3 regions of the Paraburkholderia sp. CI2 genome follow, and region 1 is predicted to be linked to each of the others. Evidence: predicted binding sites of a transcription regulator. Region 1 holds the regulator's gene; each other region holds the start of a gene.

Region 1 (6,089 bases):
GCTGACCGAGCGGGAACTGCCTGATCCGCGGCCCGGTGCCGGCGAGATCCTGATCGACGTTCATGCGTGCGGCGTGTGCCGCACGGACCTGCATCTGGTCGACCGCGAGCTCGAGCATCCAAAGCGGCCGGTGATTCCCGGCCACGAAATCGTCGGCGTGGTGGCCGAATTGGGCGCGGGCGTCAGCGGTTTCACGGTGGGCGAGCGGGTCGGCGTGCCGTGGGTCGGGCGCACCTGCGGCCACTGCCGCTACTGTCTGTCCGCCCGCGAAAATCTCTGCGACGACGCTGGCTTCACCGGCTACACGATCGACGGCGGCTACGCCGAGCGCACGGTCGCCGATAGCCGCTACTGCTTTCATCTGCCGCCGCACTACAGCGATATCGAGGCCGCGCCGCTGCTGTGCGCGGGTCTGATCGGCTATCGCACGTTGAGCATGGCGGGCGACGCCGAACGGATCGGCATCTACGGTTTCGGCGCGGCCGCGCATCTCGTCGCGCAGGTGGCGCGTCACCAGCAGCGCACCGTCTATGCGTTCACGCGTCCCGGCGACCACGCGGCCCGGCAACTCGCGCTGCGCCTCGGCGCGGCATGGGCCGGCGGCAGCGACGAGGCACCGCCCGGCGAACTCGACGCCGCGCTGCTGTTCGCGCCGGTCGGCGCACTGGTGCCGCTGGCGTTGCAGGCGGTCGCAAAAGGCGGTGTGGTGGTGTGCGGCGGCATTCATATGAGCGACATTCCGTCGTTCCCGTACGCGTTTCTGTGGGGCGAGCGGCGCGTGGTGTCGGTCGCGAATCTGACCCGCGACGATGGGCTTCAGTTCATGCGCAGCGCCGCCGAGATGCAGCTCGCGATCGAGACCACGACTTACGCGTTGCGCGACGCGAACCGCGCGCTCGACGATCTGCGCAACGGCAACCTGACCGGCGCGGCCGTGCTCGCGGTCCGCTCGTGATCCGCTAGCGAGCCGTTGGCGCTTGATACAGATCAAGCCGCGCGCCGCGTCGGCGTTCATCATGTAAGCGCGAACCGTTGGCGTCCCCGTCGCGGGCCGAGGTGTGAAGCGACGCGGTCGGCGCGCCGCCTCGCGGTGCGACGATCCGAGGAGAGCCGATGAACACTGCTGCCGAGCGCAACACCTTCCACCGCGTGATGATCGCGTCCGCGGGCGGCAGCGGACTGCCGCTCGGCACGCGCGTCGCCCGGCAGTTGGTCGCGGCGGATGCGCGCTTTCGTCTCGTCGATATCGTTTGCAATCCTGCCGCGCTTTATCCGACGCTGATGCTCAGCTATCCGGACTGGTGCGAGGCGCATCGCGCGATGCTGCACGGCGCGCAGGCCGCGCTGCGCGACGCGGTGATCGCGTTGCACGGCGTCGTCGCGGCGACCGACGCCGAGATCGTCGATCTCACCGCGCTGCATCAGGGCGCGGCCGAAGCGCTCGCCCACACGGCGACGCAATGGGACGCGGATCTGGTCGCGGTGGCCGCGCATCCGCGTGAACATCGCTGGGACAGCCGTATCGATCCCGAGGAACTGGTCGCGTCGATCGGGCGTCCGGTGCTGTACATGCCGGCGAGGTCGACCGACGCGAGCGATGCCTCGGCGGTGAGCCGCGTGCTGGTCGCGATCGATGGCAGCGACACCGCGCTCGACGCGCTGCGCACCGCGCTCGCGGTAGCGCCGCCCGACGCGCGCATCAAGGTCGTCTACGCGGCCGACGACCGCTTCGCGTGGTGCGAATGGCTGCCGTTCGAAGTCGTGTCGCAGCATCGAATCGATGTCTTGCGGCGCGGCGCGGCGATGCTCGAACAAAGCCGGCGCGCGGCCGAAACCGCATTGCTCGAGTTCGACGATGATTCCGGCGATGCGTCGAGCGCGATTCTCGACGAAGCGCAACGCTGGCACGCGGACCTGATCGTGATGGGTTCGCACGGCATGCGCGGCGCGCCGCACCCGTTGCCGGGGCACGTGACGTCGCGCACGCTGCGCGACGCGGCGTGTCCCGTGCTCGTGTGTCCGCGCGGCGCGTCGTCGTTGCGGGCGGACGACGTGCCGCACGGCGAGTGGCGGGAGCCGTATCCGGGCAGTCCGGGCGGGCCCTTTTATCTGTAGCAGGAGCGCGCCACGCGCGTTGACAAATCCAACCTCAGTGGAGAATCGGCATGTACCAACATATCCTCGTCGCGCTAGACGGCAGTACTTTCTCGAAACGCGCGCTGAAAGAAGCGGTGAATCTCGCCGCGTTGACGAAGGGCGTCGTGCATCCGGTTTATGTGGTCGACAAGACCCCGCTCTTTTCCTATGCCGGCTATTACGACCCGCTCACGCTCGTCGAAGCCTTGCGCCAGGACGGCCAATTGGTGCTGGAGGAGGCCGAACAGGCCTGCGCCGCCGCCGATGTGCCTTGCCGCCCTGAAATGATCGAGTCGGAGAGCCTGTCCGACGACGTCGCCGCGATCGTGCTGCGCCACGGCGAGCAGATCCACGCCGATCTGCTTGTGCTGGGCACGCATGGGCGACGCGGCGTGCGGCGCCTCGTGATCGGCAGCGTGGCGGAGCGGGTGCTGCGTTTCTCGACCTGTCCGGTGCTGCTCATGCGCGAGCAAAGCACCGAGGATGCGCCTGCAGAGTAACCCGCGACAGCGGGGCGCGACAGCGCGTGAGCATTACGCGAGCGCGTCGGCCGGTATCTGGATCGAGATCCTGAAGCCATGGCCCGGCGAGCTGGTGAACGACACGTTGCCGCGCAACTGCCGCACGCGTTCGCGAATGCCGAGCAAACCGAATGAATCTGTTCCCTGCGACCGATCCAGCGCGACACCCACGCCGTCATCCTCGATATCGAGCGATACGATGGGGCCCGCGCAGGTCATGTCGAGGCGTACGCGGCTGGCCTTGGCGTGCCGCGCGACGTTCGTCAACGCCTCCTGAACGATGCGAAACAGCGCCGTCGCCGCGAATTCGCCGCATACCGGCTCGGCCGGTTCGAGATGCACGCTCGAGCGCACGTTGTAGCGTTTCGTGAAGTCTTCGGCCAGCCAGTCGAGCGCGGCGGCGAGCCCGAGGTCGTCGAGCAGCGGGGGCCGCAGATCGGCGGCGATACGCCGCAGCGAAGCGGCCATCCAGTCGATCTGCTTTTGCAGTTCGTGCGTCTGCGCGGCCAGCGGCTCGGTGTCGGCCTGGCTTTTCAGCTTCGCTTCGAGCAGCGCGACGCTCATTTTCAGCGCGGTCAGCCGTTGGCCGAGATCGTCGTGCAGTTCGCGCGCCATACGTTTTTGCTCGTTTTCGCGGGCGATCTGCACGTGCGTGGATACCTGATTCGCGCGTTCGAGTTCCGCGAGGCGCATACGCTCGGTCAGGTCGCGCGTGATCTTGGCGAAGCCGAGCAGCGCGCCCGACGCGTCGTGCACGGCGGAAACGACCACGTTGGCCCAGAAACGCGAGCCGTCGCGACGTACGCGCCAGCCTTCGTCCTCGGCGCGGCCTACGGCTGCGGCGATTTCCAGTTCGCGGGCGGGCTTGCCGGCCGCGATGTCTTCCGGGGTATAGAACTTCGAGAAATGCTGGCCGATGATTTCTTCGGGCGCGTAGCCCTTGATGCGCTGTGCGCCGGGATTCCAGCTGGTCACGCGGCCGGACACGTCGAGCATGAAGATCGCATAGTCCTGAACCGCATCGATCAACATGAAATAGCGATCCTCTACTGGCACGTCCGACACGGACGCCGCACCGGTGAAGCAGGAAGACTCGCCGCTCGACAGACCCATCGCTCCTCCGGGTGGTCACGCAAGGTCGCGCACCGCAACGCACCGAGTTATATCAGTTCGGGAGCGCTTGTTCCAACCCGCATGTCCCGCGAACAAACGTGAGGCGAGCGTCGCGTCGGCGTTCAAACCCGAGCCAGTCCTTCCGCGTCTTCGATGCGGATCGTTTTGCCGTTCGCCTTGACGAGGCGCTCGCGCTGGAACTTCGAGAACATCCGGCTCACCGTTTCGAGCTTCATGCCCAGAAAGCAGCCGATTTCCTCGCGGGTCATGCGCAAATTAAACTCCGCCGCGGAAAAGCCGCGCGCCTTGAAGCGCTTCGACAGATTCAGCAGAAACGTCGCGACGCGCTGTTCGGCGCTCATCGTGCCGAGCAGCATCATCTGGCTCGATTCGCGCACGATCTCGCTGCTCATCATCTGGTAGATGTGATGCTGCATCGGCTTCATCTCGCGACAGATTGCTTCGAGCTGCGCGAACGGAATGATGCACACGACGCTGTCTTCGAGCGCGATCGCATCGCAATTCTGCTTGCCCTCGCTGATGCCGTCGAGGCCGAGCGAGTCGCCGGCGATCTGGAAGCCAGTCACGTGCTCGCGGCCGTCGCGATGCATGACCACGGTCTTGAACGATCCGGCGCGGATCGCGTAGATGCTTTGAAATGCGTCGCCCGCGCGATACAGCGGATCACCGCGTTTGATCGAGCGCGTCGAGCAGATCAACGTGTCGAGTCGGCTCAGTTCGTCGGATGTCAGCTCGGGCGGCATGCAGATCGCGCGCATCGCGCAGGTGGAGCAGCGCGGCACGGCGTAGCGTGTGGCCGCGGTGCGTGGCACGACGTGGATCGGTACGACGTGCGAAGTGCGGGGCGCGTCGTGGCGGGGTTCACAGACTGCGGCAACTTGCATGATCGGCTCCTGGCGGTCAGACCGGATGCGCACGACGCGCATAGGCAATCGCTTCGATGGCACGGCAGGCGAGTTCGAAGTCCGAGGTCTTGTCGAAGAAGAAGTCGGCGCCCGCCGCTTCGCACGCTCGGCGAAACGCCGTCGCGCAATGATTGGTCAACACGATGCTGACGATGGACGGCCGCACCCGCGACAGCGCCGCGAGCAGCAGCAGATTGGTCTTGCCCGAGAAGCACGGGTCCAGCACCGCGACATCGGCGCGACTCGCGACGATGTCGTCGAACGTGTGCTCGACGCCGGCGGACTCGCCGGCGATTTCGATGCCGGGAATCAGCGCGATCAGGCAAGCAAGCCGGCGTCGGACCTCGGTCGCATCGTCGACGAGGAAGACTCTCGATAAGGTGGCTGGCGGGGCGGTGTCCATACCGACCAGTATTGGCAACCTCATCTCAGAAATATATCGGCGGGGATTTAAGCGGCGCTAGGAGTTCGGGTAATGTTGTAGGAATATTCCTATGGTGTGGCTGCTTTGCTGTTCAATCAGAAGTGACGGGCGAACATATCGGCGTCGAAAATATATTAATACGAAGTGGCATTAAAGAAGTGGAAAGCTGTGCGATAGACCGGCCATTATGTATTTTCAATTATTCGAAGAATAGTAAGTATCTGAGTGGGCTTGTTACTGCCGGGGAAGACGTGCCTACGATGCAAATTATCGATATTTCCCACTCCTGCTCATCGTAGACCGTGCTGGCACGATAGACGATAACGTCTGGACGCTGCCTTCCGAGGCTGCCCGGCGTTTCTAGCCTGTCTGCTGTTAAATACCTCATCGGCGTGCGGCCATTTCGTCCTTGCCTTTTTCTTCTCCTTACCTAAATGCTAGGAGCATCGGAGGTGCCACTATGGCAGCAGCAACTATCACTTCGAAGGGCCAGGTCACGATCCCGGTGGACGTGCGCAACCAGCTCCCGAGCGGCGAGCCATTGACCTGCGTCAAGCCGCGCGGCGGCGCGCGCTTCACACTGTCGGCGCGGACACGCGACGGCACCGCTTCGGTTCATGCCAGCGCTTTCACAGGGAGTCCAACATGTATGCACGAATTCTGGTTGCGCTCGACGACAGTCCCAGCGCGCAGCGCGCCTTTGCCGAGGCGCTGAAGCTCGCGAAGCTGACGGGCGCCACACTCGAAGCCTGCTGCGTGGTAGGGCACGGCAAGTGGTCGGACAATGCCGATGTGGCTTTCGAGCCGGAACCGGCGACCGCGGCGCAAGAATTCGCCAGCCGCGCGCTCGATGCGCCGCGCGAGTTGATGCGCGAGGCGCAGGTGCCCGGCGGCGTGCGGGTGATCGACGCGTACGCCGAAAGCGTGTCCGCGGTGCTCGCGCGCGTCGCCGACGAGATCGAAGCCGAT
Region 2 (6,089 bases), on a different contig from region 1:
CATGCAACCCGCACTGGCCGCGTGAAGCGTGGCCGCTATCCATCGTTCTTTATCCGTAGCCCTTTATCAAGATCGCCGTCATGACCACATTGACCGTACTGCCTTCGGGCAAGACCTACGGCGTTGCCGCCGGCGCGACCCTGCTGCAGGCAACTCGGCCTCGCGCTGGCGCGCGTACTGCATGCGCAGGACGTTTCCGTCGTGGTCATCGAAGCGCTCGAGCGCGAGGGCGGCCGTGCTGACGCAATGTTGCGAAGCCACGCGTCGAGATACGGGCAGATGCCCTTCGCGCGTTCCAGCAGGCTGTCGGCGGTGGCCTGATCCAGCGTGCCGGCCATCAAGACGGTGAGACTGAGTGCCATCCCGTAGGCGCCCTCGAGGTTCATATACATCGACAGCGCGATTCCCCGTTGGGCTCAGCGCAGCAGCTTGCGACGCTCGGCCGGCGAATAGTTGCTGAGGTGCCCTTCGCGCGCCGCCTGACGCCGCGCGCGGGAGATGATCGCGCGGCTCTTGCCGGGCGAGGCCGGCGCGCTGACCTGCTTGTCCAGCGCGGTGCCGCCGCATTGCGGGCAGACGGGCGTGTGGCCGGCGCGCACCAGCGTTTCGAACGCGTGGCCGCAGGCCGCGCAGCGGTAGTCGTACAGGGGCATAGTGATCAGATCTCCGTTTCAGGTGGATGGGGCGCAGCGGATCGCCCGTTGGTGCGAGCTGTGGTCCGTCATTGCGCGCTCGCTAGAACTTCATCCCGACGCCTATTCCCAGTACCAGTGGGTCGATGTCCAGCCGGCCCAACGAACTATCGCCGAGCGAGGCGTCCGTGTGCATCCAGATCTTCTTGATATCCGCGTTGAGAAAGACGGTCTTCGTGATCTGCACGTCGACGCCAGCCTGCACCGCCGGACCGAAGCTGCTGCGTGACACCTGGATGCCTACGGGGCCCGCGCTCAGGCCGTCGTTGTAGAAGTACGTGTAGTTGACCCCCGCGCCGACATACGGTCGGATCATGCCAGCATGGTTGAAGTGATATTGCAGCAGCAGCGTCGGTGGCAGCACGTTCACGCCACCGAGATCGCCGAGGTCGGACGTCACGTGGTGCCGCGAGGTGGCGAGAATCAGCTCGATGCCGATCGCGTCGCGGATCATATAGGTCAGGTCCAACTCCGGCACGAGTGCGTTATTGACACCCACGCCGAGCGACGACAACGTGCCGCTGGTGTGTACTTCGGGCTGGATCGAGATGGCACGCAGACGCACGAGCACGTCACCGGCGTGGATCCCATCCGCCGGCACCTGGCCTGCCATCGTGCTTCCGTTCGCGCTTACGTCATCCGCGTATGCCAGCACTTCGAACAAACCGGTAGTGCACAGGCTTGCCACGATCATGACGGCCTTAATCATGTGCTTCATCGCTTTCCCCTTGTTGACGTATGCGGGGAATTGTCGACGCGCAAATCAGGGCTGCCCTTGCGCAGGATCAACCGGTCCCGATCCCGAAGTCAAGATGCGACATCGGGTCACGCGTAGGAATGTCGAGATAGCGGGAGCCTTGAGGCCGGACTGGCTGCAGCCGCCGAACGGCACGCAGATCACTCTGCTACTTCTGTGCATGCAACAAGGTCATTACGCACGACCATGGCTGCAGCGCCAGATATCTGAGCTACCTCGTTCGTGAGATGGACCTGGTCGCGTCACATCTCGGACCTGACCGGCGAACCGTGCAGCTGCATCTGGGAGATGGAACGCCGACCTTCTTCCCTGTTGCCGAACTCGAAGAGCTTGTCCAGCAACTGCAGAACCGCTTCGCGTTCTCGATCGACGCAGAACTTGCCATCGAAATTGATCCGCGAACCGTCAGCACCAAAACGCTTTCACCACTCGCGCGCCTCGGCTTCAACCGGGCGAGCTTCGGCGTACAGGACTTTGCGACCGACGTTCAGCAGGCTGTCAATCGCATCCAGCCACTCGATGTGGTGGAACGCGCACTCAGCGGCGCACGCGATGCGGGATTTCTCTCAATTAACGTCGACCTGATCTACGGTTTGTCGCAGCAGACTGTCGCCTGATTTAGCCCGCGCACTGCGTCAGTGCACCGCACCCCGCCGCTTTGTTCGTCCTTGATCGACATCAATCACAAAGCTGGCCGGTTGTCGGACCATGATGCTGCGAGTGTCATGCCGCATGCGTCAAGCCAACTTCACGTCAAAAGTGCCACAACCCGGACTTAACCACTATGACAGACAGAAAAGCCTTAAGGAAACGGTCGATAGCCATCGTCACGACATTGAGCGCCTGTCTATCGGGATGTGATCTGACTGTGCTTGATCCAAAAGGGAGCGTCGGCGCGGCCGAGAAGTCGCTGATCGCCACCGCCACGTGGGCGATGCTGATCGTCGTGATCCCGGTGATCCTGCTGACGCTGTTCTTCGCGTGGCGCTACCGTGCGTCGAACCGTCACGCGATCTACGCACCCAAATGGGCGCACTCGACGGCGATCGAGATCGTCGTCTGGACTATCCCCGCCCTGATCATCCTGTACCTCGGTATCCTGACGTGGCGCACCACGCATGAGCTCGACCCGTACCGGCCGCTGCAGTCGAGCGTGAAGCCGATCGACGTCGAGGTGGTCGCGCTCGACTGGAAGTGGCTCTTCATCTACCCGGACCTCGGCATTGCGTCGGTGAACCAGCTCGCCGTGCCAGTCGATACGCCGGTGAATTTCCGGATCACGTCGGACTCGGTGATGAACTCATTCTTCATCCCGCAACTCGGCACCCAGGTGTATGCAATGGTCGGCATGCAGACCCGTCTGCACCTGATCGCGGATGCACCGGGCAATTTCGAAGGCATGTCCGCCAACTTCAGCGGCAAGGGATTCACCGACATGAAGTTCCGCACGCTCGCGACGAGCACCACCGACTTCGACGCATGGGTGCGCAAGGTCAAGGCTTCGCCGGACCGCCTTAGCATGGACGAATACGCCGAAGTCGCGAAGCCGAGCGAGAAGCAGTCGGTACGCTACTTCTCATCGATCGACCAGTACCTGTTCCGCAACATCGTTGCCCGATACAACAACGGCAACGTCACGGCCTTCCGCGACGCCGCCTGTCGCACGCAGACCACGGAGTAAGCCATGTTTGGAAAACTCACGCCCGGCGCGATTCCGTTCGATCAGCCGATCATCATGGGCGCGGCCGCGTTCATGGCGCTCATCGTGCTGGGGGTCATCGTCACGCTCACGAAGCTCGGCCGCTGGAAGTGGCTCTGGACCGAGTGGCTGACAAGCGTCGATCACAAGAAGATCGGCATCATGTACATCATCGTCGCGGTGCTGATGCTCGTGCGCGGTTTTGTCGACGCCGTAATGATGCGGCTTCAGCTCGCGATCGCGTTTCACGGCCCCGGTTACCTGCCGCCGCACCACTACGACCAGATATTCACCGCGCACGGTGTCATCATGATCTTCTTCATGGCGATGGCGCTGATGGTCGGCCTCTTCAATCTTGTCGTGCCGCTGCAGATCGGCGCGCGCGACGTCGCCTTCCCGTTCCTGAATTCGCTGAGCTTCTGGATGACGGCGATCAGCGCGATCCTGATCAATCTGTCGCTCGTGATCGGCGAGTTCGCGCAGGTCGGCTGGCTCGCGTATCCACCGCTGTCGGAGCTGCAGTTCAGTCCCGGCGTCGGGGTCGACTACTACATCTGGAGTCTGCAGCTCTCCGGCGTCGGTACGCTGATTACCGCGATCAACTTCTTCGTGACGATCGTCAAGCTGCGCGCGCCCGGCATGACGCTGATGAAGATGCCGGTGTTCACGTGGACCGCGCTGTGCTCGAACGTGCTGATCATGGCAACGTTCCCGATCCTAACCGTGACGCTCGCACTGCTCGGCCTCGACCGCTACGCAGGCATGCACTTTTTCACCAATGAGCTCGGCGGCAACGCGATGCTGTACCTGAACCTGATCTGGGCGTGGGGCCACCCGGAGGTGTACATCCTCGTGCTGCCCGCGTTCGGCATCTACTCGGAAGTGATCGCGACCTTCGCGAAGAAACCGCTGTTTGGCTACAGAACGATGGTCTACGCGTCGTGCGCGATCACGGTGCTCGCATTCCTCGTGTGGGCGCACCACTTCTTCACGATGGGTTCCGGCGCGGACGTCAACGCGTTCTTCGGCATTATGACGATGGTCATCGCGATCCCCACGGGCGTGAAAGTCTTCAACTGGCTGTTCACGATGTACCGCGGTCGCATCGAGTTCACCGCACCCGTGCTGTGGACGATCGGCTTCATGGTCACGTTCACGATCGGCGGCATGACGGGCGTGATGATGGCGATCCCGGGCGCGGACTTCGTGCTGCACAACAGCCTGTTCCTGATCGCGCACTTTCACAACGCGATCATAGGCGGCGTCGTGTTCGGCTATCTCGCAGGCTTCCATTACTGGTTCCCGAAGGCGTTCGGCTTCAAGCTTAACGAGAAGCTCGGCAAGCGGGCTTTCTGGTGCTGGTTCGTCGGCTTCTACGTGTCGTTCGTGCCGCTCTACGTGCTCGGCTTCATGGGCATGACCCGGCGCCTGAATCACTACGACAACCCGACCTGGCATCCCTGGCTGTTCGTCGCCGCATGCGGCGTGGTGCTGATCGCACTCGGTGTCGTGCACCAGATCGCCCAGGTCGTCGTGAGCGTGATCCATCGCAACGAGCCGGAATACGGCGACCTGACGGGCGACCCGTGGAACGGCCGCACGCTCGAATGGGCCACCGCGTCGCCGCCCGCTGTCTACAACTTCGCGCGCATACCGGTCGTCCACCAGCTCGACGCGTTCGCGCACATGAAGGAAAGCGGCGCAGCAAATGCCGCACTGGCGCATTACGAGGACATCCACCTACCGTCGAATACCGCGGACGGGTTCCTGATCGGCGCATTCAGCCTCGTGCTCGGCTTCGCCGGCGTCTGGCACATCACGTGGCTCGCCGTGCTGGCCTTCGTCGCGATCGTCGCCGCGCTGATCGCGCGTAGCTTCCGCGACGACCATGGCTACGTGATTCCGGCCTCGCGCGTGCGCGAAATCGAAGCACGACGCGGCAGCGCACCCACCCCGGCCGCCCTTGAATTACCCGAATCCGCGGAGACCTGACCCATGACGCAATCTGCATTACTCGTCCATCACGGCAGGTCGAGCGCTGACCACGGCCCAACGCCCACCGTGTTCGGCTTCTGGCTGTACCTGATGACCGACTGCATGCTGTTCGCGTCGCTGTTCGCCGTGTTCGCCGTGATGGCGCACCAGTTCGCGGGCGGCGCGTCCGGACGGGACCTGTTCGACATCCCGGGTGTTGCACTTCAAACCGGCGCGCTGCTGCTGAGCAGCACCACCTACGGCTTCGCGATGCTCGGCGCGCAGCGCCAGGGGCGTGGTGCCGTGATCGGCTGGCTCCTCGTGACGTTCGTGCTTGGCGCGCTGTTCCTCGCGTTAGAGCTGCGCGAGTTCTCGCACCTGGTCGCCGACGGTGCTGGGCCCAGTCGCAGCGCCTTCCTGTCGTCGTTCTTCACGCTGGTTGGCACCCACGGCCTGCACGTGACAGCCGGCCTCGTCTGGATGGCCGTGCTCGTCGTGCATGTCGTCCGCTCGCCTGAACTGTCCGGTCGCGACCTCACGAGTCTGACGTGCCTGAGCCTCTTCTGGCACTTCCTCGACATCGTGTGGATCTGCGTGTTTTCGTTTGTCTATCTCGGGAGCATGCTCTAAATGGTCCATTCACACTCGACGTCCACGACCGCCTCGCGTGGTGACGTCGCCGGTTATATCACCGGTTTCGTGCTTGCCGTGGCGCTGACTGCTGGCTCATTCTCGATCGTCACGCAACGGTTGCTGCCGTCCGGCTCCGCGATTATGGCGCTCGCGTTGCTGGCGTTCGTGCAGATCGTCGTGCAACTGGTGACGTTCCTGCATCTCGACCTGTCGCGCGGCCAGCGCTGGAACGGGCTGGCGTTATGCTACACCGCGCTCGCCGCGCTGTTCCTGATCTTCGGCACGATCTGGGTGATGCACAATGTCAGCATGAACATGATGTCGCGCTGACTCG
Region 3 (6,089 bases), on a different contig from region 1:
GTATCCGTGAACTGCTCGCGGGATACCTCGAGAAAAACGGCGTGCGTGTCTCGCTCGCGGCCAATGGCCGCCAGATGCGCGCCGCGCTCGAGAACGGCGCGCCCGACCTGATCGTGCTCGACCTGATGCTGCCCGGCGAAGACGGCCTCGTGCTGTGCCGTGAGTTGCGCGCGGGCAAGTTCCGCACAGTGCCGATCCTGATGCTGACGGCGCGCAGCGAGGAAGCGGACCGGATCGTCGGCCTCGAAATGGGCGCCGACGATTACCTGACCAAACCGTTCGCCGCACGCGAGTTGCTCGCGCGAATCCGTTCGGTGCTGCGCCGCGCGCGCATGCTGCCGCCCGGCATGGAGGTGACGGAGTCGGCGCCGATGCTGTGCTTCGGCGACTGGCGGCTCGACACGACCGCGCGCCATCTGCTCGACGCGGACGGAACCGAGGTGGCGTTGAGCGGCGCGGAGTACCGTCTGTTGCGTGTGTTTCTCGATCATCCGCAGCGCGTGCTCACGCGCGATCAGTTGCTGAACCTCACCCAGGGACGCCAGGCCGATCCGTTCGACCGCTCGATCGATCTGATGGTGAGCCGCCTGCGTCAACGCCTGCGGGACGGCGCGCGCGAGCCGCGCTACATCAAGACGCTGCGCAGCGAGGGCTATGTGTTTTCAGCGGCCGTGACCGCGATCGGAGATCCGGAATGAGCGCATCTCCATCACCGTCGTTGCTGCGCTGGCCGCATTGGCCGCGCACGCTGTTTGCGCGGCTCGCGGTGATTTTGTTCGTCGGGCTCGCGCTCGCGCAGGCGCTGTCGTTCTGGCTCACGATGACCGAGCGCGACCAGACGATGACCAACATCATGATGGGCTACATCGAGCGCGAGGTGGCGAGCTCGGTCGCGCTGCTCGATCATCTGCCGCCCGACGAGCGCGCCCAGTGGCTGCCGCGGCTCGCGCGGCGCAGCTATGAGTTCGTGCTCGGCCCGGGCGTGCCAGGCACCCCGGTCGACGCGAGCCTGTCGGCGCGCGTCGCGCAGTCGATCGGCGATGGCATCGGCACGCGTTATCCGTTGACCGTCAACGCAGTGCCGGGCGATCGCGAGCGTCTGCAGGTGCATCTGAAACTGAGCGACGGCACGCCGCTCACCATTGACCTGCGGCCGATGCCCGGCGCCCCGTTGTCGCGCTGGCTGCCGCTCGTGCTGACGCTGCAGCTGCTCGTGCTCGCGGCCTGCTGCTGGCTGGCGGTACGGCTCGCGACGCGCCCGCTCAATCAGCTCGCAGTCGCGGCCGACACGCTCGGCCCCGACCTGAAGGCCGCGCGTCTGCGCGAAGCCGGTCCGTCCGAAGTGGCGCGCGCCGCGCGCGCGTTCAACGCGATGCAGGACCGGATCGCCACCTACATGACCGAGCGCATGCAGATTCTCGCGGCGATTTCGCACGATTTGCAGACGCCGATCACGCGCATGCGTCTGCGTGTCGACACGATGGACAACGACAGCGAGGCCGCAAAGCTGCGCCAGGATCTGCAGGAAATGGAGGCGCTGGTCAAGGAAGGGGTCACCTATGCGCGCACGATGCATGGCACGACCGAGGTGCCGCGCCGCATCGATCCCGATGCGCTGTTCGACAGCCTGGTGTGCGATTACGTCGACGCGGGTCAGCAAGTGTCACTGCAGGGCCACTTCGGCCAGTCGCTGACGATGCGTCCGCAGGCGTTGAAGCGCATCGTCGGCAATCTGGTCGATAACGCGCTGAGGTACGGCGGCGCCGCGCAGATCCATATCGGGGCATTGCGCGATGGCGAGGCTACCGTGTCGGTGCTCGATCGCGGTCCCGGCATTCCGGTCGAGTCGCTGGAGACGGTGTTCGAGCCGTTCGTGCGGCTCGAAGGATCGCGCAATCGTCAAACGGGCGGCACGGGTCTGGGGCTCGCGATCGCGCGGCAACTCGCGCTCGCGATGGACGCAACGCTCACGCTGCACAACCGCGTCGGCGGCGGTCTCGAAGCGCGGCTGACGTTGAGGAAGTTGCGCGAATCATAGTTGGACCTCTTGCGGCGCGGAGACGCGGGCGATTCCGTCAGAAAAATTCACAAAGCGCGCCATTACGAAATCGTCATTGGGTTTGGACTATTAATGACCCCCGCGCGCCATTTCGAACTGTGACTCTGGCGCTTCTCAGTAGTTCTGAACGGCCACCGGTTCAGCTCGCTTCAGCGATTCCCCATCATTTGAGAAAACCGGTGCGGTGATGCGGCAGGTCGCATCGTTGTTAAATCATCGATATTCAAAGCGACTTATCGATGCGAGCGATTGAGATGCGTGGTGAATTGTTAATTCGCAAATTCAACCAGATTCGGCAACGCAGCATCGATGGATTCGATCGCATAGCGAGCCACAGTCCGTTACCTTGTCTTCGATAAATTGACAAACGCCAACGGACAGACCATTCTTTTCGTGTGGTGGTTGCAGAGTAGCGCGGCTGATCAACAGCAAGATTGGCCGAGAGACACGTTTCGTTCGAATCTGATTACAGATCCTTGTTAAAAAGGTAACTAAAAGGAATCCGAATGGCGTCCACTCCACAAAAGATGTCAAAAATGCAACTCACCGGGATGGTGGTGGGCGGCATGGTCGGAGCCGGGATCTTTTCCCTGCCGCGCACTTTTGCCAATGCCACCGGTCCGGTGGGTGCCGTGATTGCCTGGCTGATTGCGGGCACGGGCATGTATATGCTGGCGCGCGTGTTTCAGGCGCTGGCGGAACGCAAGCCCGAACTGGACGCCGGCGTGTTTGCGTATGCGAAAGCAGGCTTTGGCGACTATCCGGGCTTTCTCTCCGCATTTGGCTATTGGATCGGTAGCTGTATCGGCAACGTTTCTTACTGGGTGCTGATCAAGTCGACACTCGGCGCGTTTTTTCCCGTGTTCGGCGACGGCAATACGGTCGTCGCGATCGTCGTTGCATCGATCGGCATCTGGCTATTTCATTTCATGATCCTGAAGGGCGTGCAGCAGGCGGCCTTCATCAACAGTATCGTCACGGTCGCCAAGGTCATTCCGATTCTGGTGTTCATCGTGATCCTGATCTTCGGCTTCCGGTTGGACCTGTTCCAGGCCAACCTCTACGGCGGAGGACTCGAAGGCAATATCCTCGAGCAGGTGCGGGCCACGATGCTGGTCACGGTGTTCGTGTTCATCGGTATCGAAGGGGCGAGCGTTTATTCCCGTTATGCGAAGAAGCGCTCCGATGTCGGCCAGTCGACGATTCTCGGCTTCGTTGTCGTGACCTCGCTGATGGTGCTCGTGACGATGCTGCCTTACGCAGTGCTCCAGCGCGCCGACATCGCGGCCATGCGGCAGCCGTCGATGGCGGCGGTGCTCGAAGCGGTGGTCGGTCATTGGGGCGCGGTTTTCGTCAGCATAGGTTTGCTGATTTCGGTACTGGGCGCTTATCTCGCCTGGTCGCTGATCTGCGCCGAAGTGTTGTTCACGGCGGCAAAGACCGAAGACATGCCCGCCGTATTCGCGAGGGAAAACGCCAACAAGGTACCTGCCAATGCGTTGTGGCTGACCAACATCGTGGTGCAGCTGCTCGTCATCAGCACCTACTTCTCGCGCGATGCGTTCGCGCTGATGCTGAATCTGACGAGCGCGATGTCGTTGATTCCGTACCTCTTCGTCGCGGTGTTCGGCTGCATGAACGCGAATCGCGGCGACGGTTACGACGTGCGCGCCGACGAGCGCCGGCGTGACTTCATCATGGCCGCAATCGCCTCGATCTATACGGTCTTCATGATCTGGGCGGGTGGCCTGAAATTCATTCTGCTTTCCGCCGTGCTGTATGCGCCGGGAACGGCGCTTTATATCTGGGCTCGGCGCGAGCAGAACAAGAATGTCTTCATCGTTTCCGACTGGATCATTTTTATCGTTGCGATCATTGGCGCGATCATCGGCATCTATGGCCTCGTAACCGGAAGGATCGCGATTTAGCTTTAATGAAATCCGATTGAACAGAGCGGGCCAACATTGGCATTCAGGAGATCATCATGGCGAACACGGACGCGAAAGCGGGTGAATTGGGTGTCTACTCGGAAGTCGGGCAGCTGCGCAAAGTGATGGTCTGCGCACCGGGGCTCGCGCATCAGCGTCTTACCCCGAGCAATTGCGATGAACTGCTGTTCGACGACGTACTGTGGGTCGAGAACGCGAAGCGCGACCACTTCGACTTCGTCACGAAGATGCGCGACCGCGGCGTCGAAGTGGTGGAGATGCACAATCTGCTCGCCGAAACGGTCGCGGTGCCCGAAGGCAAGAAGTGGATTCTCGACAACCAGGTGGTGCCGAATCAGGTCGGCCTCGGCTTTATCGATGAATTGAGAAGCTATCTGCAAGGGCTCGACAATCGCAAGCTTGCCGAAACGCTGATTGGCGGGCTATCCACTCACGACTTCCCGGAAGCGCACGGCGGCAAGGCGCTGGAGGTCGCGAAAGAAGCGGCGGGCGGCACCGAATATCTGCTGCCGCCGCTGCCGAACACGCTGTACACGCGCGACACGACGTGCTGGATCTATGGCGGCGTCACGCTGAATGCGCTGTACTGGCCGGCCCGCCACGAAGAGACGATCCTGACCACGGCGATCTACAAGTTCCACCCCGATTTCGCGGGCAAGGTCAACGTGTGGTGGGGCGACCCGACTCAGGACCACGGTCTCGCCACGCTGGAAGGCGGCGACGTGATGCCGATCGGCAAGGGCGCCGTGCTGATCGGCATGAGCGAGCGCACCTCGCGGCAGGCCATCAGTCAACTGGCGGCAACGCTGTTCAAGAAGGGCGCGGCCGAGCGCGTGATCGTCGCGGCGATGCCGAAGATTCGCGCGGCAATGCACCTCGATACCGTGTTCACGTTCGCCGATCGCGATTGCGTACTGGTCGCCCCGGACTTCATGGCGAAGACGCGCACCTATTCGTATCGGCCGAGCAGCCATCCGAGCGGCGTCGAGTTGCACGCCGAAAACAAGCCGTTCACCGACGTCGTCGCCGAGGCGCTCGGGCTGAAGCATCTGCGCGTGGTCGAGGCGGGCGGCAGCGACTATCAACGCGAGCGCACGCAGTGGGATAGCGGTGCGAACCTCGTGTGCGCGTCCCCGGGCGTCGTCTATGCATACGACCGCAACACGTACACGAACACGCTGTTGCGCAAGCAGGGCATCGAGGTGATTACGATCGTCGGTGCGGAGCTGGGCCGTGGACGTGGCGGCGGTCACTGCATGACCTGCCCGATCATCCGCGATGCGGTCGACTATTGATCAGTCAAGCGAATCAATCTGGCCGGTGACTGGCAAAGTGTCGCCCGCTCGCTGAAGTGGCGAGCGGGCGACAGCGCCGCGTGCGCTTCCGCCGCCGCCAGGAACGGCGCGATCCGTCCAGATGATCGACGCGACGAATCGAATCGCCCCGCTAATCGCCGGGTTGACGCACGCGGTAGTGGTGGGCAGGTCCGGCTTGAAGTCGAACTTCCTTTTACTATACTTTTTAACGACTTCGCGCCTGAATTATCGAATTTGATATCTCGCGATTTGCAAGGATTACATTCGATAGACCAGCGATCGCTGCAATGAAGTTCGAGTTAATGAATCTGCGAGTAGCTGGACGATCACGTTTCACGTCAATCGCGTGAATGCTCGGAGCTTTCTTCCACCGCACGGAGGTTCGAATATGAATAATCGCTTTGTTGCGCAACTCGTCGCCTTGTCATTTGCCGGTTTGTCCGCGCTCGCGATTGCGGCTGGGCCCCCCAAGGACGAGGGCGGCGGCCAGATGGCCGGTACGGGCCGTCAGCAGGTGATGCCGACGATTCCGCACCGTGACTGGCATAAAGGTCAACGTGTGCCGGCCGAATACCGTAACTACAACTTCATGATGGACGACTGGCGCGGACATGGCCTCAACGCGCCGCCGCGCGGGCACAAATGGCTGGGTGTCAATGGCGACTATGTGCTCGTAACGACGAACAACTGGACCATTTCAGACATTGTCGCCGGAACGCAGTAATGCTTCCTCGTGGTGCCCGGGCTATCCGGCGACCAGTTTTA

The links. The regulator FNR, encoded in region 1, switches genes on or off when oxygen is low (the NO sensors DNR and NnrR bind a similar motif). The targets are predictions, from matches to a motif close to TTGATNNNNATCAA.
Region 2: the regulator FNR is predicted to act here: its motif matches at 2,118-2,131, upstream of cyoA (ubiquinol oxidase subunit II).
Region 3: the regulator FNR is predicted to act here: its motif matches at 2,420-2,433, upstream of HDG32_RS14870 (basic amino acid/polyamine antiporter).

What each region holds. Positions count from the first base shown of each region.
Region 1 is NZ_JACHDL010000012.1:63,781-69,869, forward strand. It holds gene HDG32_RS18090 (zinc-dependent alcohol dehydrogenase family protein) at 1-955, shown strand, start outside; gene HDG32_RS18095 (universal stress protein) at 1,114-2,115, shown strand; gene HDG32_RS18100 (universal stress protein) at 2,166-2,636, shown strand; gene HDG32_RS18105 (PAS domain S-box protein) at 2,670-3,770, opposite strand; gene fnr (fumarate/nitrate reduction transcriptional regulator Fnr) at 3,893-4,675, opposite strand; gene HDG32_RS18115 (response regulator) at 4,692-5,099, opposite strand; gene HDG32_RS18120 (universal stress protein) at 5,766-6,089, shown strand, end outside.
Region 2 is NZ_JACHDL010000025.1:82,984-89,072, forward strand. It holds partial or broken gene HDG32_RS28210 (SIR2 family protein) at 1-25, shown strand, start outside; gene HDG32_RS28215 (hypothetical protein) at 36-392, opposite strand; gene HDG32_RS28220 (zinc ribbon domain-containing protein) at 417-653, opposite strand; gene HDG32_RS28225 (OmpW family protein) at 736-1,410, opposite strand; partial or broken gene HDG32_RS28230 (radical SAM protein) at 1,575-2,063, shown strand; gene cyoA (ubiquinol oxidase subunit II) at 2,234-3,130, shown strand; gene cyoB (cytochrome o ubiquinol oxidase subunit I) at 3,134-5,140, shown strand; gene cyoC (cytochrome o ubiquinol oxidase subunit III) at 5,144-5,752, shown strand; gene cyoD (cytochrome o ubiquinol oxidase subunit IV) at 5,753-6,085, shown strand.
Region 3 is NZ_JACHDL010000009.1:80,517-86,605, forward strand. It holds gene HDG32_RS14860 (response regulator) at 1-698, shown strand, start outside; gene HDG32_RS14865 (ATP-binding protein) at 695-2,038, shown strand; gene HDG32_RS14870 (basic amino acid/polyamine antiporter) at 2,566-3,987, shown strand; gene HDG32_RS14875 (arginine deiminase) at 4,113-5,303, shown strand; gene HDG32_RS14880 (RcnB family protein) at 5,713-6,048, shown strand.